Regions from separate parts of the Stenotrophomonas sp. YJH_SMC_58 genome, predicted to be linked through region 2. Evidence: riboswitches for the same ligand, from Rfam matches in the RefSeq annotation. Region 2 holds a riboswitch; the other holds the start of a gene.
The links. A riboswitch is a leader RNA that binds a small molecule or an ion and turns the genes downstream of it on or off. The one in region 2 is predicted to bind glycine.

Region 1 (14,339 bases), on a different contig from region 2:
CGAGGCGTGACTGAAGCTGCCGGCCAGCGGCCGGCACTACCACGGAGGCTGCACATCCGCCGTGCCATCCTGATCGTGTGGGCCGTCATCGGCCCGTCGACCGGGAGTACCGCATGCTGCGCAGTCGCCCCTTCCTGATGTTTACCGGCCAGGCCGAGGCCGCCCTGGCCCTGTACGCCGAGGCCTTCGCCGATTTCCGCCTGCTGGCAATGCAGCGCCATCCGGACGGCGCCGGTGCCGGCGTGCCCGGGCAGGTCCGACAGGCCATCTTCCTGCTCGGTGGCACCCACTACCTGTGCTTTGACAGCCTGGACGTGCACGATTTCACCTTCAGCCCGTCGATCTCGCTGTTCGTCGAGTGCTCCGGCGCCGAGCAGTTCGAGCGCGCCGCGCGCGTGCTGGGCGAGGGCGGCCACTGGCTGATGCCGGTGGGCGACTATGACTTCAGCAACCGCTACGGCTGGGTGCAGGATCGCTTCGGCGTGTCGTGGCAGTTGAGCCTGGGGCAGATGCCGGACCCGTGATCGGGATTACCGTGGGTGTGGACCCTGGTCCACCCGCCCTCATGAAAACGGCCCGCTTGCGCGGGCCGTTCTCTTTACCGATGCCGCGAGGAATCAAGCCTCGACTTCATCATCCTTGTAGGCATCGACCGGGATGCAGGCGCACATCACGTTCTTGTCGCCGTACACGTTGTCGACGCGCGCCACCGGCGGCCAGTACTTGCTCTGCTTCAGGCTGGCCAGCGGGAAGGCAGCCAGTTCGCGCGGGTAGGCGTGGGTCCACTCGCTGGCGGTCACCGCGGTGGCGGTGTGCGGCGCGTTCTTCAGCGGGTTGTCCTCGCGGTCCAGGCGGCCGTCTTCGATCGCGGTGATCTCCTCGCGGATCTGGATCATCGCGTCGATGAAGCGGTCCAGCTCGTGCAGCGATTCGCTCTCGGTCGGTTCGACCATCAGCGTGCCGGCCACCGGGAAGCTCAGGGTCGGGGCGTGGAAGCCGAAGTCGATCAGGCGCTTGGCGACGTCCTCGGCGCCGATGCCGCTGGTCTTCTCCAGCGGGCGTACGTCGAGGATGCACTCGTGTGCCACCAGGCCGTTGCGGCCGGTGTACAGGGTCTTGAAGTGCGGGGCCAGGCGCTTGGCGATGTAGTTGGCGTTGAGCTGCGCGACCTGGGTGGCCTTGCGCAGGCCTTCGCGGCCCATCATCGCGATGTACATCCAGCTGATCGGCAGGATCGAGGCGCTGCCGAAGCTGGCGGCGCTGACCATGCCGACCGGGCCGTTGTCACCCAGCTTGCCCGGCAGGAACGGGGCCAGGTGTTCCTTGACCGCGCACGGGCCGACGCCCGGGCCGCCGCCGCCGTGCGGGATGCAGAAGGTCTTGTGCAGGTTCAGGTGCGAAACGTCCGAACCCCACTTGCCGGGCTTGGCCACGCCGACCAGGGCGTTCATGTTGGCGCCGTCGGTGTACACCTGGCCGCCGTGCTGGTGGATGATCTCGCAGATCTCGACCACCTCTTCCTCGAACACGCCGTGCGTGGACGGGTAGGTCATCATGATCGCGGCCAGGCGGTCGCTGTACTTCTCGGCGTTGAGGCGGATGTCTTCCACATCGACGTTGCCGTTGGCATCGGTCTTGGTGACCACCACCTTCATGCCGCACATCTGCGCCGAGGCCGGGTTGGTGCCGTGCGCCGAATCCGGGATCAGGCAGATGTCGCGGTGGCCTTCGCCGCGCGAGCGGTGGTATGCCCGGATCGCCAGCAGGCCGGCGTACTCGCCCTGTGCGCCGGAGTTCGGCTGCAGGCTGACCGCGTCGTAGCCGGTGCATTCGACCAGCATCGCTTCCAGCGTGTCGATCAGTTCCTTGTAGCCCAGCGCCTGGTCGGCCGGCACCAGCGGGTGGATCTGCGAGAACTCCGGCCAGGTCACCGGGATCATCTCGGCGGTGGCGTTGAGCTTCATGGTGCACGAACCCAGCGGGATCATCGTGCGGTCCATCGCCAGGTCCTTGTCGGCCAGCGAACGCAGGTAGCGCAGCAGTTCGTGCTCGCTGTGGTGGGTGTTGAACACCGGGTGGGTCAGGAACGCGGACTGGCGCAGCAGGCCGGCCGGCAGCGCGTCGGCGGTGCTGGCGTCCAGCGCGTCGACGTCCAGCGAGGCACCGAACACCGCAGCCACGGCGACGATGTCGGCGCGGGTGGTGGTCTCGTCCAGGCTGATGCCGACCGAGTCGCTGTCGATCGCGCGCAGGTTGTAACCGGCGGCGCGTGCCTTGGCATGGATTTCATCGGCATGCACGCCGGTGACGTGCAGGGTGTCGAAGAAGTCGCCACCGACCTGCACGCCGGCATTGCGCAGCGCTGCGGCCAGGATCGAGGCCAGTCGATGGGTGCGGCGGGCAATGCGGGTCAGGCCTTCCGGGCCGTGGTAAACGGCGTACATCGAGGCCATCACCGCCAGCAGCACCTGCGCGGTACAGATGTTGGAGGTGGCCTTCTCGCGGCGGATGTGCTGTTCGCGGGTCTGCAGGGTCAGGCGGTAGGCCGGGTTGCCCTGGGCATCGATCGAAACGCCGATCAGGCGGCCCGGCATCGAGCGCTTGTAGGCGTCACGGCAGGCCATGAAGGCGGCGTGCGGGCCACCGAAACCGAACGGCACGCCGAAACGCTGGCTGTTGCCGACAACGATGTCCGCGCCCCATTCGCCCGGGGCAGCCAGCAGGGTCAGGGCCAGCAGGTCGGTGGCCACGGCCACCAGGCCGCCGCGTGCGTGCACGGCATCGACCAGCGCCTTGTAGTCGCCGACCTGGCCGAAGGTGTCCGGATACTGCAGCAGCAGGCCGAACGCTTCCGCTTCCAGTGCTTCGGCCGGGGTGCCGACGCGCAGCACGATGCCCATGGGCTCGGCGCGGGTACGCAGCAGTTCCAGGGTCTGCGGGTGCACGGCGTCGTGCACGAAGAAGGTGTCCGACTTCGACTTGGCCGAACGCTTGGCCAGGGTCATCGCTTCGGCGGCGGCGGTGGCTTCGTCCAGCAGCGAGGCGTTGGCGATTTCCATGCCGGTCAGGTCGGCGCACAGGGTCTGGAAGTTGATCAGCGCTTCCATGCGGCCCTGCGAGATTTCCGCCTGGTACGGGGTGTAGGCGGTGTACCACGCCGGGTTTTCCAGGATGTTGCGCAGGATCACGTTCGGCGTGTGGGTACCGTAGTAACCCTGGCCGATGAAGCTGCGCAGCACGGTGTTCTTGTCGGCGATCGCACGGATCTTCGCCAGTGCCTGCACTTCGGTCATCGACTCCGGCAGTGCCAGCGGTGCCGGCGACTTGATCTTGGCCGGCACGATGGCGTCGGTCATCGCATCCAGCGACGCGTGGCCGACGACGTCGAGCATCTGCGCGATCTCGGCGTCGTTGGGGCCGATGTGGCGCTCGACGAACGCGTTGTGGTGCTCAAGCTCACGCAGGGAAGGGGTGTTCTGGGACATGGCGAAGGATCCGTCAGGAAAGGGCACACGCACGGGCACAAGCCGCCGGTCGGCGGTCTGCGGGGCGCCCCTCTGTCCTTTTGCCTGAGAGTTTAAAAGCGCGGCGGACCGCAGCTTCGTGCCCCTTCGGCGCCGGATCGAACCGGTCTCTCCAGAGTTGTGTTACGGGTGGTATCGGGCCTGAGCGATTACGGGCGTTGCGCCTTCGGCAGCGGTGTTCCGCTTCTCCCACCGTGTTGCCCGCCGATTATAGCCCGTTGCGGGCGCGGCGGCCGCCTTCGGTCCTGGAGGCCGCGCCTGAATGGCCGATGGCCCGTCCGTGCGTTTTGTGCACTGCTGCATGGCATCAGGTGCAATCCCCACCTATGATGGGCGGATACCCGAATTCATCTGGCGCCGTCCCTGCTGCAGGGGACCGGCGCCCGCCGTGCGTGCCGCGCATGGCCCTGCCGGACGCCTTTCCCATGACCGCCGCTGTTGCTCCCTCCACCCGCCGCATGGCCCTGCTGCTCGCCGGCCTGGCCATGTTCGGTCCGTTCTCGATCGACACCATCTTCCCGGCGTTCCCGCAGCTGGCCCAGCGCCTGGCGGTGGACGAGGTGGCGGTGCAGCAGACCATCAGCGTGTACCTGCTGTTCTACGGCCTGATGAGCCTTGCGCACGGCCCGCTGTCCGATGCCTGGGGCCGCAAGCGGGTGATCCTCGGTGGCCTGGTGGTGTTCGTCGGCGCTTCGGTCGGCTGCGCGCTGTCCACCGACCTGACCACGCTGCTGGCCTTCCGTGCGCTGCAGGGCCTGTCAGCAGGCGTCGGCATGATCGTCGGCCGCGCGGTGATCCGCGACCTGTACCACGGACACGACGCGCAGCGTCTGATGAGCCAGGTATCGATGCTGTTCGGCATCGCTCCGGCCATCGCACCGATCATTGGCGGCTGGATCCTGCTCAGTGGCGCCGGCTGGCCACTGATTTTCTGGTTCCTGGTGGTGTTTGCGCTGCTCCTGCTGGCGGCCACTGCACGCTACCTGCCGGAAACCCATCCGGTGGAGGCACGGGTGCCGTTGTCGCCGCGCGTGCTGCTGCGTGATTACGTGCGAATCGGTTTCAACCCGCGGTTTCTGCGCCTGGCGCTGGCCGGCAGCATCGGTTTCGGCGGCATTTTCCTGTACATCTCCTCGGCGCCGGTGTTCGTGATGCAGCACCTGCATCTGGGCGAGGGTGGTTTTGCCTGGCTGTTCATCCCCACCATCGGCGGCATGACCACCGGCTCGTTCCTGTCCGGGCGCATGGCCGGGCACACCACGCCCACCCGCCAGGTGTCCATTGGTTTCGGCCTGTGTGCGCTGTCGGTGCTGCTGAATGTCGGCTACGTGGCGCTGTCGCCACAGTTCGTGCTGCCATGGGCGGTACTGCCGATCTTCCTGGGCGGCATGGGCATGGCATTGATCTTCCCGATCCTGGCGCTGGCGGTGCTGGACATGTACCCGCACCAGCGCGGCCTGGCCTCGTCGCTGCAGGCCTTCGTGCAGCTGATGATCAGCACGGTGGTGGCCGGCGTGGTGTCGCCGCTGCTCAGTGCCAGCCCGCTGCACCTGGCGCTGGGGCAGGCCGCGTTCTTCGCCGCCGGCTTCGTGTTCTGGTACTGGGAACACCAGCGTGAACGCGCGGCACAGGCGGCCTGCACGGGCCATTGAGCAGCGCGCAGGGGTAGGGCCGGCCGCTTTGCCCGCAACGCTTGCGAAGAGGAACGACCGGACTAGGCTGGGCACTCCAGCCAGCCGGTGCGTGGATGCACGACAGCCAGCCAATCCGATGTCGTTGCATGAGGTTCCCCATGGCTGCGCAGCAGACCTACCGCCTGTTCGAGGTGGCGCTGAAGGAGCGCCGCGTTCTTTCCCCTTCCCTTGACCGCATGGTGTTCACCGGTGCCGACGTGGCGCGGATGAAGACCGAAGGCCCTGACCAGCGCATCAAGGTGTTCTTCCCCTTGCCCGGCCAGGAGGTGCCGCAGGTCCCCAGCGGTGAAGACTGGTACCCACGCTACCGGGCCCTGCCGGACGACAAGCGCCCGCCGATGCGTACCTACACCATCCGCCAGTTGCGCGCCGAGCAGGGCGAGGTCGACGTCGATTTCGTCATCCATGGCGAAACCGGCCCCGCCTCGCGCTGGGCCATGCACGCCCGCCCAGGCGACCGTGTGGTGCTGCTGGCCCCGGACGCCGACTGTGCCGAGAGCAGCGAGGGCTGGGAGTGGAAGCCACCGGCCGGTGTCGGCCAGGTGCTGCTGGTGGCCGATGAAACCGCGTTGCCTGCGGTGGCCGGCATCCTCGAGGAACTGGCGGCCATGGTCGACCCACCGCGCACGCTGGCGCTGCTGGAGGTGGCGCAGGCCGGTGATGCGGTGCACCTGAAGGCGCCCTCCAGCGCCGAGCTGGTCTGGCTGCCGCGCGGGCAGGCCGCCTACGGACAGCGGTTGCTGCAGGCGGTCCAGGCGCGGTTGGCAGCGACCTCGGGCGTGGCTGCCGGCGATGCGCTGGAGGAGATCGACGTCGATACGCAGATCCTCTGGGAGCAGGCCGAAACCGGTGTGGCCGGGCCGCTGTATGCCTGGGTGGCGGGCGAGGCGGGGGCGGTGATGGCGATCCGCCGCCACTTGGTGCGTGATTGCGGGCTGGACCGCCGCGCGATCACCTTCATGGGCTACTGGCGGCACGGCAAAGTGCTGGACTGAGGGGTGTGAAGCGGTGCTGCGGGCGGGGTGCGCTATCCTTGCGCCCCCCTTCGCAGCGGTACCGCACCATGTCCACCAGCTCCAAGACCCGCCGCGACCAGCGCCGTCGCCAGGAAAAGCAGGCCGCCAACAAGGCCGCCGCGCAGGCCTCGCCGGTGGAGCCGCATGCGGAACTGCGCGATGCACAGCGCACCCTGCTGGCCGGTGTCGTGCGCCGCGACGGCGAATGGGTGCTGGGCATGGACGGCCGCATCGCGGGCCACAGCGAGAGCGCTGCGCAGGTGCTGGCGCTGATCATGCAGGCCGGTGAACTGCACGAGCGCAACGGCACGCCGGTGCGCCTGATGTACTCCGATGCACTGCGCGATGCCGCACAGGCCGAAGCCAGGGAGAAGGGCCAGACCTTCGAGGAATTCAAGGCCGAGCTGGCCGCAGCGATGGCCGCGAAGAAGAACAGCTGACTGCTGTTTCGGTAGAGCCGGCCACTGGCCGGCTGCCCGTTGGGTCTTCATCGCGTAGTTGCCGGCCAGCGGCCGGCACTACCAGAAAGGGACGGATCCTCGCGGACCCGCCCCTTTTTTCATTTCGCCGCCGGGGCCGCGTTGGCCTGCCAGCCGCACATCTGGCCTTCGTTTTGCTGCTTCAGCCACTCGTTGACCGGGGTGAAGTACTCGATCATCGGGCCGGCATCGAGCTTGTCGGTACCGGTCAGCTCCTTCAGCGTGGCCTGCCACGGCTGGCTGGCACCCTTGCTCAGCATCGCCCAGTACTTCTGGCCGGCTTCCTTGTTGCCGTAGAAGGTGCACTCATGCAGCGGGCCCTTGTAGCCGGCCGCATCGCACAGGCCCTTGTAGAACTGGAACTGCAGGATGCGCGCCAGGAAGTAGCGGGTGTACGGGGTGTTGCCCGGCACGTGGTACTTCGCGCCCGGATCGAAGAACTCTTCGCCACGGGTGCTGGCCGGCGCCACGCCCTGGTACTTGGCCTTCAGGTCCCACCACGCCTTGTTGTAGTTGTCGGCAGTAATCGAGCCATCGAACACGCCCCAGCGCCAGCGGTCGATCATCAGCCCGAACGGCAGGAACGACACGCCTGACAGCGCCATGCGCATCTGGTTGTTGATGACCGCCTCGCGGCTTTCGGTCGGCGCATCGACCAGGCCGATCGAGCTGAGGTACTTGGGCGTCATCGCCAGCACGATGGTGTCGCCGATCGCTTCATGGAAGCCGTCGTTGGCACCGCCCTGGAACAGCGGTGGCAGCGGGTTGTAGGCCAGGTCGTAATAGATGTGGCCCAGCTCGTGGTAGATGGTGGTGAAGTTCTCTTCGTTCGGCTTGATGCACATCTTGGTGCGCACGTCGCCTTCCATGTTCATGTCCCAGGCACTGGCGTGGCAGACCACGTCGCGGTCGTCAGGCTTGATGAACTGGGTCTTTTCCCAGTAGGACTGCGGCAGCGACGGCATGCCCAGCGACACGTAGAAGTCCTGCGCGCGCTCGGTCATCTGCTTGGCGGTACGCAGTTCGGCCTCGCGCTGCGCCTTGTACTGCGCGGCCACGTTGGCATCCTTGCCGGCCTTGGCCAGCGCCGCGCTCAGGTTGGTCTGGTACTGCTTTTCCAGCGCCGCGGTGATGTCCAGGCTGCCGGCGCCCGGGTACGGTTCCAGCTGGTCCCACAGGTTCGACCAGTCCTGCTGCCACATGTTGCCCAGCAGGTGCGCGGCGATCAGGCCATTGCCTACTTCGGCCTTGTCCTTGCCATAGGTCTTGTCCAGCTTGCCGCGCGCGTAGCAGTGCAGCTGCTCGTACATCGGCTTGACCTGTTCCCACAGGCGGTCGGTTTCCGGGCCGATCTGCTCCGGCGGCATGTCATAGCCGCTGCGCCACATCTGGCCGGCATCGGTGAAGCCCATGCCCTTGGCGCCTTCGTTCACCAGGCCGACGAACTTCTGGTAGTCGCCGCGCATGCTCTTGGTGGTGCTGTGCCAGCCCTGCCAGGCGTCAAGCTGCTTGTCGTAGTCGCGGCTGCGCGCCAGTACCTGTTCCAGCTCGCCCAGCTGGCGGCAGGAGTTCGGATCGTTGGCGTCGGTGCAGTACTTGCCGGCACCGTAGCTGCCTTCCATGCGGGTGGCGATCTGGGTCAGCTCGGCCAGCTTGGCCGGATCGCGCGGCGCCGGCATCGAGGACATCAGTTTCAGCAGGTGGATCGCACGCTTGCTGTCCTCGCTCATCGGCTTGCCGTCGAACTTGGCGGCCTGCTCGATCCAGCTGTTGAGCTGGGTCAGCGAGCGCTCGTTGGCCTTGGCCGCGATGCGTTCGGAATCACTGTTGATGTAGGTGGAAGACAGCCACTGCGCCGAGGTCATCTCCGGGTAGGCGGCCTTGAATTCGGCATTGATGCGGGCCACGAACTGGTCGGCGGTTTCGCCGGCCGGGGCGCTGCTGCTGGCGGTATCGGTGCCTGGGGCAGCTTCCTTCTTGCAGGCGGCCAGGGCCAGCGTGGCGGCGGCGATTGCCGAGGCCAGCAGGAGATGACGGTGTTTCACGGGCGGTCCTTGGGTGGTGAACGACGGCCGAAGGCTAGTGGGCCGTCGCTGCCACCGCAAGTGGCGGAAGTCGGCCGGGCGGCGCCCGGCACCCGCAGAGGCTTTCAAGCAAGGGCAAAGGCCGAAGCAACAGCGTGCATTCCGTGGGATGGCGGGGCGGTGTGGGTGGGCAGGACACGCCGTAAACCCATCCATGGGGGCTCGATGGCGCCATCCATGGCGCCAACGGTCCTGCCCATCCACACCGCCCCGCCTTCGACAGATTCCGGCGGCTGTTGGTAGGTGTCGACCTTGGTCGACACATCTGTCAGATATCGAATGAGTCATCCACGCATGGCGTGGATCTACTGTGTCGACCAAGGTCGACACCCACCAGGGCAATGCGTCGTTCCGACAGATCGCGGAAAACTGTCGAAGGCGGGGTGGGTCCGGTGGCGGGAGTGTCCGCGGCATGGATGCCGCGGCCAAGCCCCCATGGATGGGTTTACGGCGTCTCCCGCCACCGGACCCACCCCGCCATCCCTCAGGAAACCCGCTTCTGCTGTTGCTGTCGAGGCTACCGGCCAGCGGCCGGCATTACCGCGGGTGCAGGGCTGCAAGCCCTGCCGAACAACCCTCAACCTTCGCAGTTGGCGAACAGGTCGCGATCGCGCTCATACAGCGAGGTCTTCACCTGCATCAGGCCCAGCACCGACGGGAACAGGTTGTCGTGGTCGGTATAGGCCGCCGAACGCTTGCGCACGCACTGCAGGTCCAACCCACGGCTGCTGGCAAAGCCCGGCGAGAACCACATCGTCATCGGTACGCGGGTCTGCTCGGCCGGAGCGATCGCATACGGCACGCCATGCAGGAACAGGCCCTTCTCGCCCAGCGATTCACCATGGTCGGACAGGTAGATCATCGCCGTGTCGTAATCCTGCATGCCCTGCAGGGTGCCGATGGTCTTGCTCAGGAAATGATCGGTGTACAACACCGCGTTGTCATAGCTGTTGGTGATCTCTTCGCGAGAGCAACGGCCGATGTCACGGGTGTCGCAGGTTGGCTTGAAGCGCGCGAAGGCTGCCGGGTAACGCTCGAAGTAGGCCGGGCCGTGGTTGCCCAGCTGGTGCAGCACCACCACGCGGTCGCCGGGCTTGGCACGCACCTGGGTGGCCAGGTCCTGCAGCAGGATCTCGTCCATGCAGCGGCCATCGGCGCACAGCCCCGGCGTGGTCGCATCGGACAGCGACTGGAACTCCAGCCCTTCGCAGACGCCCTTGCAGCCGGACTGGTTGTCACGCCACAACGGCGCGATGCCGGCGCGGTTCAGCACGTGCAGCAGCGACTGGTGTGCACGGATCTTCTTTTCATCGTAGTCATGGCGTCCCCACGGCGAGAACAGGCACGGCAGCGACACTTCGGTGCTGGTGCCGCAGGAGTGCATGTCGGGGAAGTTGATCACCGGTGCCTGGGCCAACTCCGGGGTGGTGTTGCGGCCACCGTTGAGCCCCCAGTTCTGCGCGCGCACGGTTTCGCCCATGACGATCACCAGCAGGCGCGGCTTGCTGGCCGGGGCGCGTGGCGTGGCCTTGGCGTCGGTGCCGATCGGCAGCTTCGGCGCGCGCTGCACCGGGTTGTCGCCACGCAGCGCGCGCGGCATACCGAGCAGCACGTTGGCCGGGGTGGCGAGATAGCGTACTTCGCGCTGGTTGCGCATTAGCGCCGAGACATCCTGGAACGAGATCAGCGCACCGCCAACTGCGGTCGCCGCCGCCACGACCAGGAAGCCGAGTCGCCACAGCAGGCTGCGGCCCCAACTGCGTCGGCGCAGCTGCACGCGCCACAGCACCACCATCGGCAGCACGGCCAGCAGCAGCACCGGCCACAGCAGCGATACGGTCATCAGCTCGCGGCTCTCCTTGGGGTCGGTCGCCAGCACGTTGCGCAGCATGTCCGCATCCAGATAGATGTGGTAGCGGCTCATGTAGTGCGCAGCGAACGCCGTCACCAGCAGCAACAGGCTGATTACCACTTTGGCATTCCAGCGCCAGACCAGGATGCCCAGCAGCACGCCGTGTGCACCCAGCAGCAACAGCAGCAGCGAAAGCGCGTAACGCAGGCTGCCTGGATGGCTGGCCATCGCGCTGTGCCAGAACAGGCCGTTGCCGGCCACCGCGAAGAACAGGCTGGTCAGCGCGATCAGTGCTTCCGTGGAGAGCTGCGGCCGCCAGTTGCGAAGACCCGCAAGGGCGGGGAGGCGGGCGGGGCGTTGGACCGATGCACTCATGCGTTTGCCTCCTGGCGGTGGGGACGGTCCAGCTGACGGTGGATCAGAACATACAGGCCCAACGAAAGCAGCCAACATATCAACGCGGTGGCAATGTCATGCGAAAGGAAATGGGCGCCCCGCAACTGCTGGCTGATCCCGAACACCAGGCCGGTGCCGAGGCCGATCCAGAGCCCGGTCCAGCGCCAGGACGGCCGCCACAGCAACGCGAAGAAGTACAGGCAGAGCCACGCATAGCCTGCGCTGGCGTGGCCTGCCGGGAAGCAGGCCTGTGCCGGCATGCCTTCCGGGCGCAGGGTGAACAGACCGATGAAAGGCTGGTGGCCACCGTAGCGCAGCAGGTCCCACGGGCATTCCATCGGCACCAGCGACTTCAGCAGGGAGATCACGCCGGTGCCCAGTGCCATGGCAATTACGACATAAAGCAGCGCCCATTGCAGGGTGCGATCGCGACCCTTACGCCAGTGGTGGAAGCACAGCAGGATCACGACCAGCGCCGCCGCCGTGCTCAACCATTTGCCGGCCTTGTGCACGACGCTGCGGGTGATCCAGGCGTCCTGCAGCGCCCAGTGGCTGCCTTCAAGACGGAACAGGTGATCGGCCACCCATTGATCGCCGCCGAAGCCCATCAGCAGCGTAAACAACGGCAGACCGATTGCGACAGGCAGCCAGAGGTGAGTTACGGCAAATCGAGACGCCAGTGGTGATGTCGCAAGCGGCGCTACCGAATCAAGGGGACGGACGGGCATGCTGGGAAGGGGCGGTTCGGGAATCCGCGCTCATGCTCGTCACCTGGATGTCGGAGAAGGGTCGGACGCCCGTTCGCGCCGGGTTAATGAGTCCTCGGCGCATGTCAACGTTCAGTCTTCTTCGGCGGTCGATCCTGTCCGCTCGGCGTGACACTCCGGGTTCCATGCGGTACCGGGAAGCAGTTGCCAACGATTCCTGTTGGCAACACCGATGTCGATCACTTTGGCCGGATCCACGCAGGGGCTCATCGCATCGTCCAGCACCAGCAGCCAGCGCTTGTCCGGCGCCTCAGCGAGCCAAGGGCCGGCGTCATGCCATTGCTCTGCCCAGGGCCGCTTGAAGCCGAATTCGCGTACCGGGCGGTCGGCCTGCAGCAGGTTCTGCTCGCGCCAGGCCACCAGCGCCAGTTCGGCATCCGGTCCGATCCGCGCGCCGACCCGGCGCATCAGCGCTGACGCCGATGCATAGGGATCCAGCGCCGGAATCAGTACCAGGCCGTAGAGCATCCACAGCATGCCGTGGGTCAGCAGCACCAGCGTCGCCGCGCGGCGCACCCGCAACCACACGATCAGCGTGGCCAGCGCGATGGCGAAGGTCAGCAGGCCATCGCCCAGCACCGGCAGCAGGGTATCGGGCATGGCGCGGCGTTCCAGCTGGGCCACCGCCCAAGCGTGTTCGGTCAGCAGCATCACGCCCAGCGTGCCAGTGGCCAGCATCAGCACCACGCTGTAGCCGAACAGGTAGCGGCGAACGCACAGGCGGCGCAGCAGGCCGGGCAGCAGCGGGGCTACGGCCAGCGCCATCGCCGGCAACATCGGCAGCAGGTACACCTCGCGCTTGCCCGGGCTGGCGCTGAAGAACACCAGTACCAGCACGGCCCAGCCCAGCAGCAGCCACTGGCGGCGGTCGCCACGGCGGATACGGCGCCACCAGGGCTTGAACAGCATCGGCAGCAGCAGGCTGCCCGGCAGCCACAGGGTAAGGATCACCTGCAGGTAATACCAGGCGGGCTGCCGGTGGTGCCACGCATTGGCATAACGGGTGCCGGTCTGCTTGAACAGCAGCTCGTGCGCATAAGCCTGCAGTTCGGCACTGGGCGTGTGCAGCAGGGCCCAGCCCAGCGGCGCCAGCCACACCCCGACACCCAGCAGGAAGGCCGGGATCAGCCAGAGCAGGGTTGCCGGATGCGGACCCTCCACCGTGCGTCCGCGGCGGCGCTGGTACAGCCACCAGCCGAACCAGGGCAGCACCATCAGCAGCGGCAGGAAACCCACGCCCTTGGTCACTGTGCCGACGCCTGCGGCGAAGCCGGCCAGCCACAGGGCAGGCAGGTTGCGGCGTTCACACAGATGACGCATCAGGCCCCAGAGGGCCACGGTGGTCATGCCCACCAGCACCATGTCGATCTGCGCGCGCTTCGCCATCAGCCCGAACTGCAGGGTGCAGAACAGCGCAGCGACGGCGTAGATGGAATGTCGTGGCGACCATAGCCGCCGCGCCAGGTCCGACACCAGCCACAGGCTGAGCAGGGCGCCCAGCAACGACGGCAGCAGGAAGGACCACTGCCAGCTGCCGACGATCTCGTAGGCGGCGGCCTGCAGCCACATGAAGACGGGTGGCTTCTCCGCATACAGTTCCACGCCGCGGTGCGGCAGCAGCCATTGCCCGCTCTCGACCATGGTCCGGGCCGCCAGCACGAAGCGCGGCTCGTCCGGCGGCTGCGGCTGCCGAAGGCCGATCCCCGCTGCCAGCGCAGCAATGATCAGCAGCCACAACAGGGGCAGGCGCCAACGGCGGGGCAGGGCTACGGGCACGGCAGGCTCCGGGAGCAAAACGGCCATTCTGAGGTGGCGGGGGTGGGAAAAGCGTCAGAGCGGCGCCGGGGCGACCGCATTCCGACATGTGCGGCGCTACCATGGTACGAACTTCCGTGGATGTTTCGTGCATGCGTCTGTTGGTGATCGAGGACAACCGCCAGCTGGTGGCCAACCTGTTCGACTATTTCGAGTCGCGCGGGCATGTGCTCGACGTGGCGCCGGATGGCATCACCGGACTGCACCTGGCCGGGAGCCATCCGTATGACGCCGTCATCCTGGACTGGATGCTGCCGCGCATGGAGGGCCCGGAGGTGCTGCGCCGGCTGCGCGCCGAGCATGCATCGGAAGTGCCGGTGATCATGCTGACCGCGCGTGACGAGCTGCCGGACAAGATTGCCGGCTTCCGCGCCGGCGCCGACGACTACCTGACCAAGCCGTTCGCACTCCCGGAGCTGGAGGTGCGGCTGGAAGCGCTGCTGCTGCGTGCGCAGGGACGCAACCCGCGCAAGCGCCTGCAGGTGGGCGATCTGGTGCTGGATCTGGCCACCCTGGAAGCCCAGCGCGGCACCCAGGTGCTGCACCTGTACCCGGCCTGCCGCAAGCTGCTGGAAGTGCTCATGCGCGCCAGCCCCGGCGCGGTGACCCGCCAGCAGCTGGAATTCGCTCTGTGGGGCGACGAACCGCCGGATGGCGACCTGCTGCGTTCGCATGTCTACGAGCTGCGCCGCAGTGTGGACGGACCGTTCGC
Region 2 (14,339 bases):
ATCGAAGTTGAACTTCAGCCGGCCGTCCGGTTCAAGAAACGCGAAGTTGGCAAAGCCACTGGCGTGGTTGAGCAGCAGGCGTGGGGTGAGCTGGCGCCAGCGCGCATCATCGGCCAGCACGCGGTAGTCGGCGTACTTCTTCGTTTCGGGCGGATAGTCCGGCAACGGCTTGTCCAGCGCTGTGGCGATGCTGGCATCCAGATCGATCCTGCGGTCCTGCGCCAGCTGCGCGACCAGATGGCCGAATGCCATCTTGGTCAGCGAGGCGGCGTACATCACCGTATCGGTGCGCAGTGGTTCGCCTGCGGTATTGCGCTCGCCGTAGGCGGCGACGTGCACCACCTTTCCGCCGTCGATCACCGCCAGTGCCATGCCGCGCGCCTGTGCGGCATGCATCAACCGCTGCGCTTCGGCATCGATGCGGGCTGGCGAGGGTACCGGGGGAGGTGCAGCCAGCACGGCCAGCGGGAACAGCGTCAGCAACATCAGGGCAGCACGGCACATGCGTGGAACTCCTGGTGGGGCGCACGGTGATGCTACGCCAGGCTGCCGCTGGCGTCATTGCCGGATGTCAGCTGGCCTGCGGCCGGCGCAGGCAGATCCGGGACGCGCCGGCACCGATGTCCACCTGGCCGCCGCGCATTGCATCCGCACCAAGGATCAGCGCCGGCCGGCCCTCCAGGCCGATCGCCTTGAACACTGGCAGTTCGCTGATGCGGACCTCCATCGAGGGGTGCTGCCAGCCGTTGCCGGCCATGCCGGGCAGGGTGTACAGCCAGGTTGCCTGCTTTCCGCCGCCCAGGCCTTCGGTGCCCTTTTCACGCACCCGCACCCGTGCGTCGCTGCCGTCGGTGCGCAGCCCCAGTGCGCGGGCTGCTTCGGCGTTGAGGACGGTCTGCGCGGCACCGGTGTCGACCACGGCGATGGCGTCCACCGCGGGCGCGCCCAGTCCAAGCATGATGAAACCGAACTGGCGCAGGCCGTCAGTGCGTCCGGGCAGCGCATTGGGCTGGCAACCCGGTCCTTCCAGATTCAATCCGCCGGGTGTCCACAGCGCCAGTTGATTGCGGCCGAAGTCCCAACGGGTGTCCCAGCGTCCGGTCAGATCGTTGCCGATCAAGCCGTCAATGGCCGGATCATCGTCCTTCGGCAACGACGACAGATCGACCTTCATGGCTTGGGCCTGCAGCTGCCAACTGCCCAGCTGCCAGGACGTTCTGCGTATGCGCTGCAGCCGCGCGGAGGCTGCACTTGCCCCTTGGGCCTGTGATACCTCTGCATCCGCATCCCCCAGACCGTAGCGCCGCACGACGCGGTCATCGACCAGCGTGGCGCCTGCCGCGCTGTCGACCACGAAGCGCAGCGGTTCGGCACGCCCGTCCAGCGACACGGCCACGGCCGGATGACCGCCCTGCATCCACATCGGCAGGATGTGTTCGGGGGAATCGGACGCCAGCGCAGCCAGCGGGGCAGCAAGCAGGACGAATGGGATGAGGCGCAAGGCAAGTCTCCGCAGTGATCATGGGTGACCATTGGCGCGCAGCGCCGTATCGCGGGAATATCGGCGTTGATACCGTCCTGATACAGACCTGCCTGATACTGCCTGCATGACGACTCCCGCCCGTGTCATCGTTGTCGATGACGACGCCAGCATCCGTGATGCCATCGCCGATTGCCTGTTGCTGCATGGCTACCAGGTACGGGTGGCAGCGGACGCGACGGCGCTGGACGTGCTGCTGCAGGTCGATCGCCCGGACGTGATCATCCTCGACTGGATGATGCCCGGTGAGGATGGCCTGTCGGTCTGCCGCCGGCTGCAGGCACGGGCCATTCCGATCCTGATGCTGTCGGCGATGGGCAGCGCACCGGACAGGGTGATCGGCCTGGAGATGGGCGCGGACGACTACCTGGCCAAGCCGTTCGATCCGCGCGAGCTGCTGGCGCGGGTACGCGCGCTGCTGCGCCGGCAGGACAAGCTGCGCGCGCAGGTAGCCAGTGAACTGCGCTTTTCTGGTTGGCGGTTGCTGCCGGAACAACGTCGCCTGCTGGCGCCGGATGGGAACGAGCTGGTGCTCAGCCGTGGTGAATTCAGCCTGTTGCTGGCGCTGGCCGAACGCCCCGGGCGGGTGCTGGGGCGCGAGCAGCTGCTGCAGCTGAGCCGTGGCGAACCGAGTGACAGCGTCGACCGCGCGGTCGACCTGGCGATCAGCCGCCTGCGCCGCAAGCTCGGGCAGGCCTCACCCGGTGCGGAAGCCCTGGTGCAGACATCGCGTGGCGAAGGCTATCGCTTCCACGCCGAGGTACAGGTGCTGTGAATAGCCGGTGGCCGACCGCGCGTTGGATCACGATGCTGGCCCTGGCCAGCCTGCTGCTGGCGACACTGGTCAGCGTGGCCGTGGTTGGCTGGATGCCTCGGCCCGCGCCGCCACCGATGCGGTTGGACCAGGCCGTGCAGGTGCTGCGGGGGGAGCAGGCCGCGGCACCACTGGGCCTGCATCTGGCGACGCAGGATGCGCCACCAAAGGGCAGTGCCAGTGACTGGCTCACCCAGTTGGCGGCGCTGCAGATGGGTTTGCCGGCGAAGGAGGTGCGCCTGGTCTGGAGCGGACAGGGCAAGGCGCCTGATGTACAGGTCATCGAAGGCGGCGAGGTGCTCGACGGCACGGCGCGGGTCGGTGTACTGAAGGCGCAGGCCGCGCTGCTGACCGCGATGCAATGGCCGCCGTTTGAACTGGGCGTGCGCCAGGCCGATGGCCGCTGGCGGGTGGTCGGCAGCGATCACAGTGATCTGGCAGCTTGGCGGCGACAGGTGATACTGGCGCTGCTGGGCGGTGCCGTGTTGCTGGCGCCGCTGGCGGCGTGGGCATCGATCCGGCTGGGGCGTCCACTACGACGCTTGGCCGATGCCAGTGCACGCGTGGACCTGCAAGCCGACACGCCCCTGCCGGATGATGGCCCGCGCGAGGTACAGATGCTGGCCGCCGCGATCGGCACCGGTCGAGAGCGCCTGCGTGCGCAGGCCCAGGACATGACCCATATGCTGGCTGCAGTGGCGCACGACCTGCGCACACCATTGACCGGCCTGCGACTGCGCGCCGAGTTCGCGCCCACACCACAGGCGGCCCGGATGGTGGCGGACATCGAGCGCATGGACACGATGATCGAGCAGGTGCTCGATTACGCACGCGGTGAACTGCAGCCGTTGCAGATGCGCCCGCTGGATCTGGCCGCGCTGCTGGAGGAGTGCGTGCAGGCAGCGTTGCTGCGCGGTGTCGAGATCTCCATGCAGGGGCCGGACAGTCTGCCCTGGCACGGCGACGCGTTGCTGCTTCGGCGCGCGTTCGACAACCTTATCGACAATGCCGATCGCTATGCCGGGGCGGTGGAACTGCGGCTTGCCGTGGTTGAGCGAGGGGTCCAGCTGGAGGTGATGGATCGGGGCCCAGGTATCGCCGAGGGCGACCGAGTACGCCTGCTGCAACCGTTCCAGCGCAGCGAGCGTTCTCGTAGTCGCACCACCGGTGGAGCGGGACTTGGGCTGGCAGTGGCCGCAAATGTGGCGAGGCGGCACGCGGGCGAACTGCAGCTGCTGCACCGGGAGGGCGGCGGGCTGGTTGCGTGCCTGCTGCTGGGAAAGTTCACCTGATATCGGCTGTGGTTTACAGGCAGCGGCTGTTTGGCTGTATGATTAGGCGCCTAACCATATCACGTGCGTGAGATGATCGAAGCCAAGCACCATGCCCTGATCGAGGAAGCGCAGCGACGCGGTCACGCCAACATCGCGCCGCTGCGCCTGTGTTTCCAGCTGCTCTCGCTGTCCTCGTCGATCGATCGCGACTGCGCCGCGCGGCTGGCACCGCATGGGCTCAGCGAGGGTCGCTTCATCGTGCTGTTCCTGTTGCACGGGGCCGGTGGCGCACTGCCGCCGCATGTGCTGGCCGAGCGCGCCGGCGTGACCCGCGCCACCATCAGCGGCCTGCTCGACGGCCTGCAGCGCGAAGGCCTGCTGCAGCGTCGCAACGATGACGGGGATGGCCGCCGCCTGCAGATCGTGTTGACCGCACCGGGAAAGCGTTTGGCCGAATCGCTGTTCGAGCAGCACACGCAATGGATCGGTGGGCTGTTCAACGGCCTGGATGCTGATGAACAGCAGCAGCTGTCACAGCTGCTGCGCAAGGTCTGGCAGTACACGGACGCCGGGCGGGAATCCGCAGCATGAGCACGGCCATTCCTGCGGAACGCCGGCAAGCACTCAACACCGGCCGCGTCCCCGCCACCCATCTGGCAGAATGCCTGGCAGTGGATTTTGCCGCGCTGCTGCAGGTGGTGGCGCCTGCGCTTGCACCGGAGGCGCAGCAACGCATGCGGGACGCCTCAGGCAAGGGCATCACCCTGCGCATGGCCCTGGCTGCGCAACTGCTGCGTGAGGCGGGGCAGGGGGCGCCTGCGCTTTGGCAGCATCACAGCTCCGATACCGTGCGTGGCTGGGCCTGCTACCTGATCGGCAGCGATGCCCGCGCAACGCTGGCAGGGAAACTGCAGCAGATGCGCACACTGGCCGATGACCCCCATTTCGGTGTGCGCGAATGGGCGTGGCTGGCACTACGCACGGACATCGTTGCCGCACCACTGCAGGCGCTGGAGCACCTGCAACCGTGGTCACAGGAAACATCGCCGTACCTGCGCCGCTTCGCCTGCGAAGCACTGCGTCCGCGCGGTGTCTGGGCCACGCATATCGCACTGTTCAAGCAGCGCCCGGAACATGCATCCGCGCTGCTGGAAGCACTGGCCGACGATCCGGAACGCTATGTGCAGGATTCGGTCGGAAACTGGCTCAACGATGCCGGCAAGACCCAGCCGCAGTGGCTGCGCCAGCTGTGTACGCGTTGGCAGCATGAGCGCCACAGCGACGCCAACGCCTACATCCGCAAACGCGCGCTGCGCTCGCTCCGGTAGTGCCGGCCGCTGGCCGGCAACCCCCGAACCCTCAAGGAAGAACCACCATGTCGCACACCTTCATCGAGCTCTACACCGCCACCCCTGCCTGGACCACACTTCCGCCCGAGCAGCGGAACGCCTTCTTCGCCCGTATCGGCGCCGGCATGCAGCAGTTCGATCCGGTCCGCATCACGCCGCTGGCGATGGGCCGCATTGCCTCGGGCGTACCGCACGGCAGCGATGAGCAGTTCTATGCGGTCTGGCGCTGCGCAAGCCGCGAGGAGGTCGATGCGTTGATGGCCGGCATTGCCGCTACCGGCTGGCATGAGTACTTCACCACCACCCAGGCGGTAGGCGCGATGGACAGCATGGCCCAGCACCTTGCCGACCTGGCCGCCTTGTAGCGGCGCGGCAGACGCCGGCAGATTCCGTGCTGGGCATGGGTGGCACATGCGCCTGTCACCCAGACGCGGTAAACAGGACATTGCCCATGCCCATCCGCAGGAAAGTCGATCATGCAGAGCACGCTCCAGGTCACGCTGTTCGGCCCTCTTGGCGACAGCCCGGCGTTGCAGTTGCCGGGGCTGGAGGGGCCGTCGGTGGCCATCCAGGAATCGGCCCTGCGGCGCTTGGTTTCCGATCTCTACACCGCGCGTTCCCTGCTCAACCCCGAGCAGCTGGACGAGGCCCGGCAGGAACTGGATCGCGTGCTGGAACGCTGGGCCGACATCCATGAGGGCCTGCTGCTGGACGTGGAAGTGCATGGCAAATGAGCGACGTTGCGTGGTTGCCGCCGCGTGGGCAGGGCCGGCGCGCATCTCGCTGAACCGCGTCCCCAGTTGCGGATGAAACATTTTGCACTGCGCAAAAGCTGTGCTATCAATACAACCCATGAACGCAGCCGCCACCCGCTTTTACTGGTATTACTTTCCGAAGCCACTGGCGGAGGAAGGACTGCGCTCACCCTGAAGAAAGCTTCAGACGCATTCCCGAAAGCCGCCAGCGAACCTGGCGGCTTTTTTCATGCTGCCACGCTGGGGACCCCCAACGTTCCGGAGACCTCCCCCAATGCCCCCGCACACCGACGACCTGCGTATCCGCACCATCGAACCGCTGACACCGCCTGCCCAGCTGCTGGCGATGCTGCCGTGTGACGATGAAGCCTCCGACACCGTCAGCGCCTCGCGCGCGGCCCTGCACCAGATCCTGCATGGCCGTGACGACCGCCTGGCAGTGGTGGTTGGCCCATGCTCGATCCACGACCCGAAGGCCGCCATCGAGTACGCCCAGCGCCTGAAGCCGCTGCGTGACGCGCTGGCCGGGGAACTTGAAATCGTGATGCGCGTGTACTTCGAGAAGCCGCGCACCACGGTGGGCTGGAAGGGCCTGATCAACGATCCGGACCTGGACGGCAGCTTCAGGATCGACAAGGGCCTGCGCATCGCCCGTGGCCTGCTGCGCGACATCAACAAGCTCGGCCTGCCGGCCGGCGTCGAGTTCCTCGACGTGATCTCGCCGCAATACATCGCCGATCTGGTGGCGTGGGGCGCGATCGGCGCACGTACCACCGAAAGCCAGGTGCATCGTGAGCTGGCCTCGGGGCTGTCGTGCCCGGTCGGCTTCAAGAACGGCACCGATGGCAACGTCAAGATCGCCGCTGACGCGGTGGGTGCGGCGTCCAATCCGCATCATTTCCTGTCGGTGACCAAGCAGGGCGGCACCGCCATCGTGTCGACCACCGGCAACCCGGATTGCCATGTGATCCTGCGTGGTGGCAGGCAGCCGAACTACGACGCGACCAGTGTCGCCGAGGCCTGCCAGGCGCTGACCAAGGCCAAGCTGCCGACGCGCCTGATGATCGACGCCAGCCACGCCAACAGCCTGAAGAACCCGGAAAACCAGCCGAAGGTGATCGAGGACATTGCTGTTCAGCTGGAAGACGGCGAACAGCGCATCGTTGGCGTGATGATCGAGAGCCATCTGGTCGGTGGCCGCCAGGAACTGGTGGAAGGCCAACCGCTGGTCTACGGGCAGAGCATCACCGATGGCTGCATCGACTGGGACACCACCGTGACGGTGCTGGAGCGACTGGCCGCGGCCGTGCGCGCCCGTCGCGACGTGAAGGTGTCCGAAGCCGCTTGAGTGCGGCACGTGTGTGGATGGCGGCCAGCGCCTGCGGGGGTGCGGCCGCGATCAGGGCCGGTCGGAGTTGGAGACCGGCCCATCTGCACCGGCGATGCGCCTGGCGCTGCGCATGAGCGACAGCGCCAGGTACATCGCCGGGGTGGTGCGGATTCCGCCGCGCGAACCTCAATGCACTTCGTCGTGGTACACGAACTTCGGCATTTCCCAGCGGTAGTGGATCGCCAGCAGGCGCAGCGCGAAGCCGCCGCCGAGGCAGCACAGGATCGCGGTGGCGTCGGCCACGCCCCAGTGCAGCAGCAACAGGTAGGCCGCGCCAGTCAGCAGCGCGATGATCGCGTACAGCTCCTTCTGGAAGATCAGCGGCACCTCGTTGCAGAGGATGTCGCGCAGCACGCCGCCGAACGCGCCGGTCAGCATGCCGGCGATCAGCACGATCGGCATCGCATGGCCGGCTTCGCGCGCGATCGAGCAGCCGATCAGGGTGAAGGCGATCAGGCCCAGGCCATCGAGCACCAGGAAGGTGCGACGGAAGTGGTGCATCCAGCGCGCCACCCAGGTGGCGATCAGCGCCGCGCACACGGTGAAGCCCAGGTACTCGGGATGCTTCACCCAGCCCAGCGGGTAGTGGCCGAGCAGGATGTCGCGCAGTGAACCACCGCCGAGTGCGGTGACGCAGGCGATCATGACCACGCCGAACAGGTCCATGCGGCGGCGGCCGGCAGAAAGTGCGCCGGTCATGGCTTCGGCGGAAATGGCGATCAGGTAGATGATGGACAGCAGCATGGGACAGGCTCCGGGCGCGGTGGGGCCGGCCATGCGCGACTACCGCCACTGCCTGCGCAATGACGGGATGACGATGACCGGTGCCGCTCCCGCTGTCCTTTTGCCTGAGAGTTCAGCGGCATGGGCCGCGTGCCCCTTCGGCGGATCGTCCCGGGCGTGCCCGGTGACCTCTCTCCAGCTCGGCGAGTCGAATGCATGGTTGGTGGGATTCCAGCCCACCGGCCTGAGCGATCATGGGAGCCTGCGCCTTCGGCGGGCGCCAGCGCGGCGCCTCTCTCCTGCATTCGGGCGCCAGTATATCCGCTGCAGTGCAGCACGGCATAATCCGGGCATGGCCCCGTCCCTCCGCCCGTGGTTCCTGTACCTGCTCGAATGCCGCGATGGCAGCTATTACGCCGGCATCAGCACCGACGTGGACGCGCGCTTCGCCGCCCACCAGGCCGGCAAGGGCGCGCGCTACACCCGGGCCCGGCCACCGCTGCGCGTGCTGGCCGTGCGCGAATACCCGGACCGGGCCGCCGCCTCGCGGGCCGAATGGCAGCTCAAGCAGCTGCCGCGCGAGCGCAAGCTGGCGTGGTTGCAGGCGGTGGATGCCGGGTCCCTGTAGATCCATGGCATACATGGATGCCTCTGTGCCGCCATGCGATGATCGCCCAGCCCTCAGCGCTGGAGACCCGGATGTCCACCGTCGCCCTGTTGTTCGCTCTCTCTGCGTCAACCAGTCCCGCTGCCGACCCGGCCACCCTCGTGGCCATCGAAGCCACCTGCCATGACTACGTCGACGGCCAACTGGAGGCCGACCCGCAGCGCGTCGCCCGCTCCCTGCACCCGGACCTGGCCAAGCGCGCGGTCCTCGGCGATACGCCCGACGAGCGGCTGGGCCTGCGCCGCATGTCGAAGGAAGAACTGGTCTCGTTGACAAAGCAGGGCGCACTGAAGACCCCAAAGGATCAATGGGACCGCCGCTGCACGGTGCTGGACGTGACCGGCAATGCCGCCTCGGTGCGATTGGAAACGCCGTGGTTCGTCGATTACTTCCACATGGGGCGCTTCGACCAGCGCTGGATCATCGTCAACGCGTTGTGGTACCCGAAACCGAAGGCGAAGTGAGCGCGATGCGTGCCGCCGGTAAGGCATGGGTCTCCGTCGTCGTACTGGCCGCCGGCATCGCACTGCTGCCTGGCCTGCTGTACCTGTTCGGGCTGGCGCTGGTGGAAGGCCGGCCGCAGCCGGCGGACCGCGCGCCCAGTGGTGTGGCTGCGTGCAGCAGTGAACCGCGAACAGGATTTCAGCCGATGAATCCCTGGAGTTTCGCCGCGCAGTTCTTCGACGACGACGCGATGAAGAAGAAGGTGCCAGAGGTGGAACGGGAGGCGTTCTGGATTGCCCGCCGCCATCTTTGGCGGCAGCCACGGCACGACATGCTGCGCTGGCATCTGAGCAGCACGGCACTGACGATCTGGATTACCCGCAACTGGAGTGCCGCGCAGATTGCCGACACCGCAAGGAAGGAGGACTTCTGCCGCGCATGGTCGAAACGGCGGGCGCCCGGTGGCCCGATGAAGCGGTAGATCCACGCCATGCATGGATGATGTTGACGGAGTCAGAGCCCTTTCCTGCGGAGAGGGGGCGGACCGCGCGGCAGCCGGCCAGCGGCCGGCACTACCGTCGGGGTCGCCGGTCTTCCTGGTCATCACCGAAGATGATGCGCGCGCTGCGCTGGTAGCTCCAGTACGCCACGGCCCAGTTCAGCAGCACCACGATGCGGTTGCGGAAGCCGATCAGGAAGAACACGTGCGCGGCCAGCCAGAACCACCAGGCCAGCACGCCCGACAGCTGCAGCCGCCCCAGGTGCACGATCGCGGCCATGCGACCGATGGTGGCCAGGTTGCCGTAGTCGGCGTACTTGAACGGGCCGGGCTCGGGCTTGCCGTGCAGGCGTGCGCGGATCACCTCGGCCACGTATTTGCCCATCTGCTTGGCAGCGGGTGCCACGCCGGGTACCGGCTTGCCGTCGGCCTGGCTCAGTGCGGCCAGGTCACCGGCCACGAACAGCTCCGGGTGATCGGGCAGGGTCAGGTCCGGTTGCACCGGCACGCGGCCGGCGCGGTCCAGCGGCACGTCCAGCGTGCGCGCCAGCGGTGAAGCGGCCACGCCGGCGGCCCAGACCACGGTGCGGGCCGGTACGAACTGGTCACCGAGCGTGAAGCCCTGGCTGTCGATGTCGCTCACCGGGGTACCGGTCAGCACTTCCACGCCCAGCTTTTCCAGCTGGCGGCGTGCTTTCAGCGAAAGTACTTCCGGGAACGAGGACAGCACGCGCGGGCCGGCCTCGACCAGCCGCACCTTGGCGCTGGCCGGGTCGATGTGGCGGAATTCGTTGCGCAACGTATGCCGCGCGATCTCGGCCAGGGTGCCGGCCAGTTCAACACCAGTGGGACCGCCACCGACCACCGCGAAGCTCAGCCATGCGGCCTTCTTCGCCGGGTCCGGTTCCGCCTCGGCGCGCTCGAACGCCAGCAGCAGCTTGCGGCGCAGCGCGATCGCATCGTCCAGCGTCTTCAGGCCGGGCGCATCATCGGCCCACTGGTCGTTGCCGAAGTAGGCGTGGGTGGCGCCGGTGGCCAGCAGCAGGCTGTCGTAGTCCAGCGTGCTGCCATCGGCCATGCGGATCTGCCGGGCCTGCTTGTCGATGGCGACCACTTCGCCGAGGCGGACTTCCACGTTGCGCTGGTGGCCGAGGATATGGCGCAGTGGTGCAGCGATATCCGGCGCGGACAGGCCGGCGGTGGCCACCTGGTACAGCAGCGGCTGGAACAGATGATGGTTGCGGCGGTCGACCAGGGTGATGCGTATGCGCTCGCGGGCCAGGGCACGGGTGGCCCAGAGACCGGCAAAACCGCCGCCGACAACAACCAGGTGGGGAACGCGCTCGCGACTCATCGACTCACTCCAGTGGGGGCATTGGGGGAAGCGCCTGGCATCTTCGCACGGCGACTGCCTGTCACGTCAGCGCCCGCGTGGATCGGCGATACTCGGGTTCAGGCAACCGCCCGCGAGGAGTCCATGAGCGAACCGGAAAAGCGCATCGCCCTGTTGATCGACGCCGACAATGCGCCGGCCTCGAAGATCGACGAGGTGTTGGCCGAAGTGGCCCGCTATGGGGTGGCCAACGTGCGCCGCGCCTATGGCAACTGGAAGAGCCCGCGACTGAAGGGGTGGGAAGCGGTGCTGCATGAGTATGCGATCCGTCCCATCCAGCAGTTCGCCTACAGCAAGGGCAAGAATGCCTCGGACATGGCGATGGTGATCGATGCCATGGACCTGCTGTACGCACGCAACCTGGATGGCTTTGCCATCGTCTCCAGCGATGCGGACTTCACCCCGATGGTGATGCGCCTGCTGACCGATGGCGTGAAGGTGTACGGTTTCGGCGAGAAGAAAACACCCGAGCCGTTCGTCAACGCGTGCTCGAAATTCACCTACCTGGAAGCACTGGGCCAGACCCACGCCAGCGTGCCGGATACCGAACAGGCCTCCAGCGAACAGGCCTCGAACGAGCCGGTGGCCAACGACGATGCGCGCCCGCGCAAGAGCGGTGCGGAAATGCGTAGCGACACGCGGCTGGTGAAGATGCTGCGCCGCGCGGTGTCCGCGGCCGAGGGCGAGGATGGCTGGTCGCACCTCGGCCCGGTCGGCAGCCAGATCGGCAACCAGGCGTCGTTCGACCCGCGCAACTATGGCTACGGCAAGCTCAGCGATCTGCTGGCCGCGATCGGCCTGTTCGAACTGAAGAAGGATGGCAAGTCGTCCTACGTGCGCGCGCTGCCGAAAAAGAACCGGTAATGCCGGCCGCTGGCCAGCGAGGAACCGGTAGTGCCGGCCGCTGGCCGGCAATTCCCGGACGCCAGATCCCGCATCCGGCATGCACACACCCCGCCCGATCAGGGGTATCGTTGCCGCTCGCATTGCCAGCAAGGAATACCCGCATGTTGAAGATCTGGGGCCGTCGCAATTCCAGCAACGTCCGCAAGGTGCTGTGGTGTGCCGAGGAAATCGGCCTGCCGTACGAGTCCATCGAGGTCGGTGGCAGCCACGGCGGCACGCAGACGCCGGAATACCAGGCGATGAATCCCAATGGCCTGGTACCGGTGATCGAAGACCACGGCCTGCCGCTGTGGGAATCGAACGCCATCGTGCGCTACCTGAGTGCGCGCTACGCGCTGGGCACGCTGTACGCCGAAGACCCGATGGAACGCGCCCAGGCCGAGAAGTGGATGGACTGGAGCACCTCGCGCATGGCGCCGCTGTACACCGACCTGATCTGGGGCATCATGCGCACCGCCCCGGCCGACCGCGACGAAGCGCGGATCAATGCCGCCATCGTGCGCGCCGGCGACTACCTGGCGATGGCCGATGCCACCCTGGCCAAGCAGCCGTGGCTGTCCGGCGAGACATTCGCGATGGGTGACATCCCGCTGGGCTCGCTGATCTATGCCTGGTTCGAACTGCCGATCCAGCGTCCGGAACTGCCGCACCTGGCCGACTGGTACGCCCGTCTTCGCGAGCGCCCCGCCTACCAGCGCGGCGTGATGTCGCCGCTGACGTAAGCGAAAGCGTCCGGGGTCAGAGCCCTTTTCTGCGAAAAGGGATCCGACCCCAGGGCATCGGGGTCGGATCCCACCCGACGGGTGGGCTCTGACCCCTCAATAAAGATCCGTCGGATCCACATCCAGCGACCAGCGCACCTTGCGTGCTTCCGGCAGCGCATACAGCTGCGGTACCAGTTGCGAAAGCACCCCGTGCAGCGGTGGCCGCTGCGCGGCAGACAGCAGCAGCTGGGCGCGCTGGTAACCGGCGCGCCGTGGCATCGGCGCCGGCATGGGTCCATAGGCTTCCACCACGTCCTGCTCGCCCAGCAGCTGTCGCGCTGCCAGCAGGAATGCATTGGCATGCTCCACCTGCTGCGCTTCGGCGCGCATCAGCGCCAGATGCGCGAACGGCGGGAATCCTGCGGCCTGGCGCTGGTTCAACTCGGCCTGCGCGAACGGGTGGTAGCCACCGCTGACCAGGGTTTCCAGCAGTGGGTGCCCCGGGTGATGCGTCTGCAGCCAGACTTCGCCCGGGTCGCGCGCGCGTCCGGCGCGACCGGCGACCTGGATCAGCTGCTGCGCCAGTTTCTCGCTGGCGCGGAAGTCGGCGGAGAACAGGCCTTCGTCGATGCCGGCCACCACCACCAGGGTCAGCTTGGGCAGGTCGTGGCCCTTGGCCAGGATCTGCGTGCCGACCAGGATGCCGGGCTGGTCGCCCAGTTTCGCCAGCTGTTGTTCCAGTGCATCGCGTCGCGACGTGGTGCCGCGGTCGATGCGCACCACCGGGAAGTCGGCGAAGGCGGCGGTGAGATGTTCTTCCAGGCGCTCGGTGCCGATGCCCTGCGGTTGCAGCGCCAGACTCCCGCACGCGGGGCATGCCAGCGGCGCCGGTTGCCGCGCACCGCAGTGATGGCACTGCAGGCGACGACCGCCGCCATGCACGGTCATCGGTGCATCGCAGCGGTTGCATGGCGCGGTCCAGCCGCAGTCGTGGCACAGCAGTACCGGCGCATATCCACGGCGGTTCTTGAACACCAGCACCTGCTGGCCGCGCTGCAGGTGCTCGCCAATGCCGGCCAGCACGTCGGCCGAGAGGCCGTCATGCAATGGTCGCTTGCGCACATCAAGGATGCGCACGCGCGGTGGCCGCGCATCACCGGCACGCTGCTTCAGGCGCAGGTGGGTGTAGCGCCCGGCATAGGCGTTGTGCAGCGTCTCCAGTGAAGGCGTAGCGCTGCCCAGCAGCACCGGAACGCCCAGCGCCTTGCCCCGGACCAGGGCGAAATCGCGTGCGTGGTAGCGGATGCCATCCTGCTGCTTGTAGCTGCCGTCATGCTCCTCGTCGACGATCAGCAGGCCGGCCTGCGGCAGCGGCGTGAACACCGCCGAGCGGGTGCCGACGATCACCCGTGCCTCGCCGCGCGAAGCCGCCGCCCAGACCCGGGCGCGCTCGTTGTCGTTCAACCCCGAATGCAGTGCATGCACGGCGATGCCGAGGCGGCCGCGGAAGCGTGCCAGGGTCTGCGGGGTGAGGCCGATTTCCGGCACCAGCACCAGCGCCTGCTTGCCTTGGGCCAGGCAGTGGATGATGGCCTGCAGGTAGACCTCGGTCTTGCCGCTGCCGGTTACGCCATCCAGCAGGAACGGTTGGAAGCCCTCGACTGCGTTGATCGCCGCCACGGCCTCTGCCTGCTCCGTGTTGAGGGTGGGGCCAGGCAGTGGCTGCGCGTGCTGCGGAGCGACGCGCAGCGCCACGCGTTCGGCCAGCTCGCGCTTGGCCAGGCTGCGCGCGGCGGTGCGCCAGTCGTCCATGCGTTCGCCCAGCACGTCCTCATCGACGATGGCGTCGGCCAGCAGCTCGGCCAGCTGCCGGGGGCGGCT

Region 1: it holds a riboswitch for glycine, as region 2 does, so the genes downstream of both, gcvP (aminomethyl-transferring glycine dehydrogenase) here and AC5P68_RS15270 (trimeric intracellular cation channel family protein) in region 2, are expected to answer to the same signal.

The regions. Positions count from the first base shown of each region.
Region 1 covers NZ_JCAFSW010000001.1:62,826-77,164, reverse strand. Annotated here, with positions in the region: gene AC5P68_RS00365 (amino acid permease) at 1-10, shown strand, start outside; gene AC5P68_RS00360 (VOC family protein) at 114-524, shown strand; gene gcvP (aminomethyl-transferring glycine dehydrogenase) at 618-3,485, opposite strand; glycine riboswitch at 3,548-3,650, opposite strand; gene AC5P68_RS00350 (multidrug effflux MFS transporter) at 3,950-5,176, shown strand; gene AC5P68_RS00345 (siderophore-interacting protein) at 5,317-6,213, shown strand; gene AC5P68_RS00340 (hypothetical protein) at 6,282-6,674, shown strand; gene AC5P68_RS00335 (M2 family metallopeptidase) at 6,794-8,758, opposite strand; gene AC5P68_RS00330 (phosphoethanolamine transferase) at 9,375-11,024, opposite strand; gene AC5P68_RS00325 (phosphatase PAP2 family protein) at 11,021-11,773, opposite strand; gene AC5P68_RS00320 (ArnT family glycosyltransferase) at 11,885-13,588, opposite strand; gene AC5P68_RS00315 (response regulator transcription factor) at 13,720-14,339, shown strand, end outside.
Region 2 covers NZ_JCAFSW010000011.1:155,078-169,416, reverse strand. Annotated here, with positions in the region: gene AC5P68_RS15315 (serine hydrolase domain-containing protein) at 1-504, opposite strand, end outside; gene AC5P68_RS15310 (aspartyl protease family protein) at 572-1,501, opposite strand; gene AC5P68_RS15305 (response regulator) at 1,608-2,315, shown strand; gene AC5P68_RS15300 (sensor histidine kinase) at 2,348-3,646, shown strand; gene AC5P68_RS15295 (MarR family winged helix-turn-helix transcriptional regulator) at 3,719-4,219, shown strand; gene AC5P68_RS15290 (DNA alkylation repair protein) at 4,216-4,956, shown strand; gene AC5P68_RS15285 (DUF6616 family protein) at 5,004-5,342, shown strand; gene AC5P68_RS15280 (hypothetical protein) at 5,454-5,711, shown strand; gene AC5P68_RS15275 (3-deoxy-7-phosphoheptulonate synthase) at 6,007-7,080, shown strand; gene AC5P68_RS15270 (trimeric intracellular cation channel family protein) at 7,249-7,866, opposite strand; glycine riboswitch at 7,951-8,054, opposite strand; glycine riboswitch at 8,068-8,157, opposite strand; gene AC5P68_RS15265 (GIY-YIG nuclease family protein) at 8,198-8,473, shown strand; gene AC5P68_RS15260 (nuclear transport factor 2 family protein) at 8,545-8,976, shown strand; gene AC5P68_RS15255 (hypothetical protein) at 8,982-9,437, shown strand; gene AC5P68_RS15250 (NAD(P)/FAD-dependent oxidoreductase) at 9,529-10,809, opposite strand; gene AC5P68_RS15245 (NYN domain-containing protein) at 10,933-11,712, shown strand; gene AC5P68_RS15240 (glutathione S-transferase family protein) at 11,856-12,476, shown strand; gene AC5P68_RS15235 (primosomal protein N') at 12,573-14,339, opposite strand, start outside.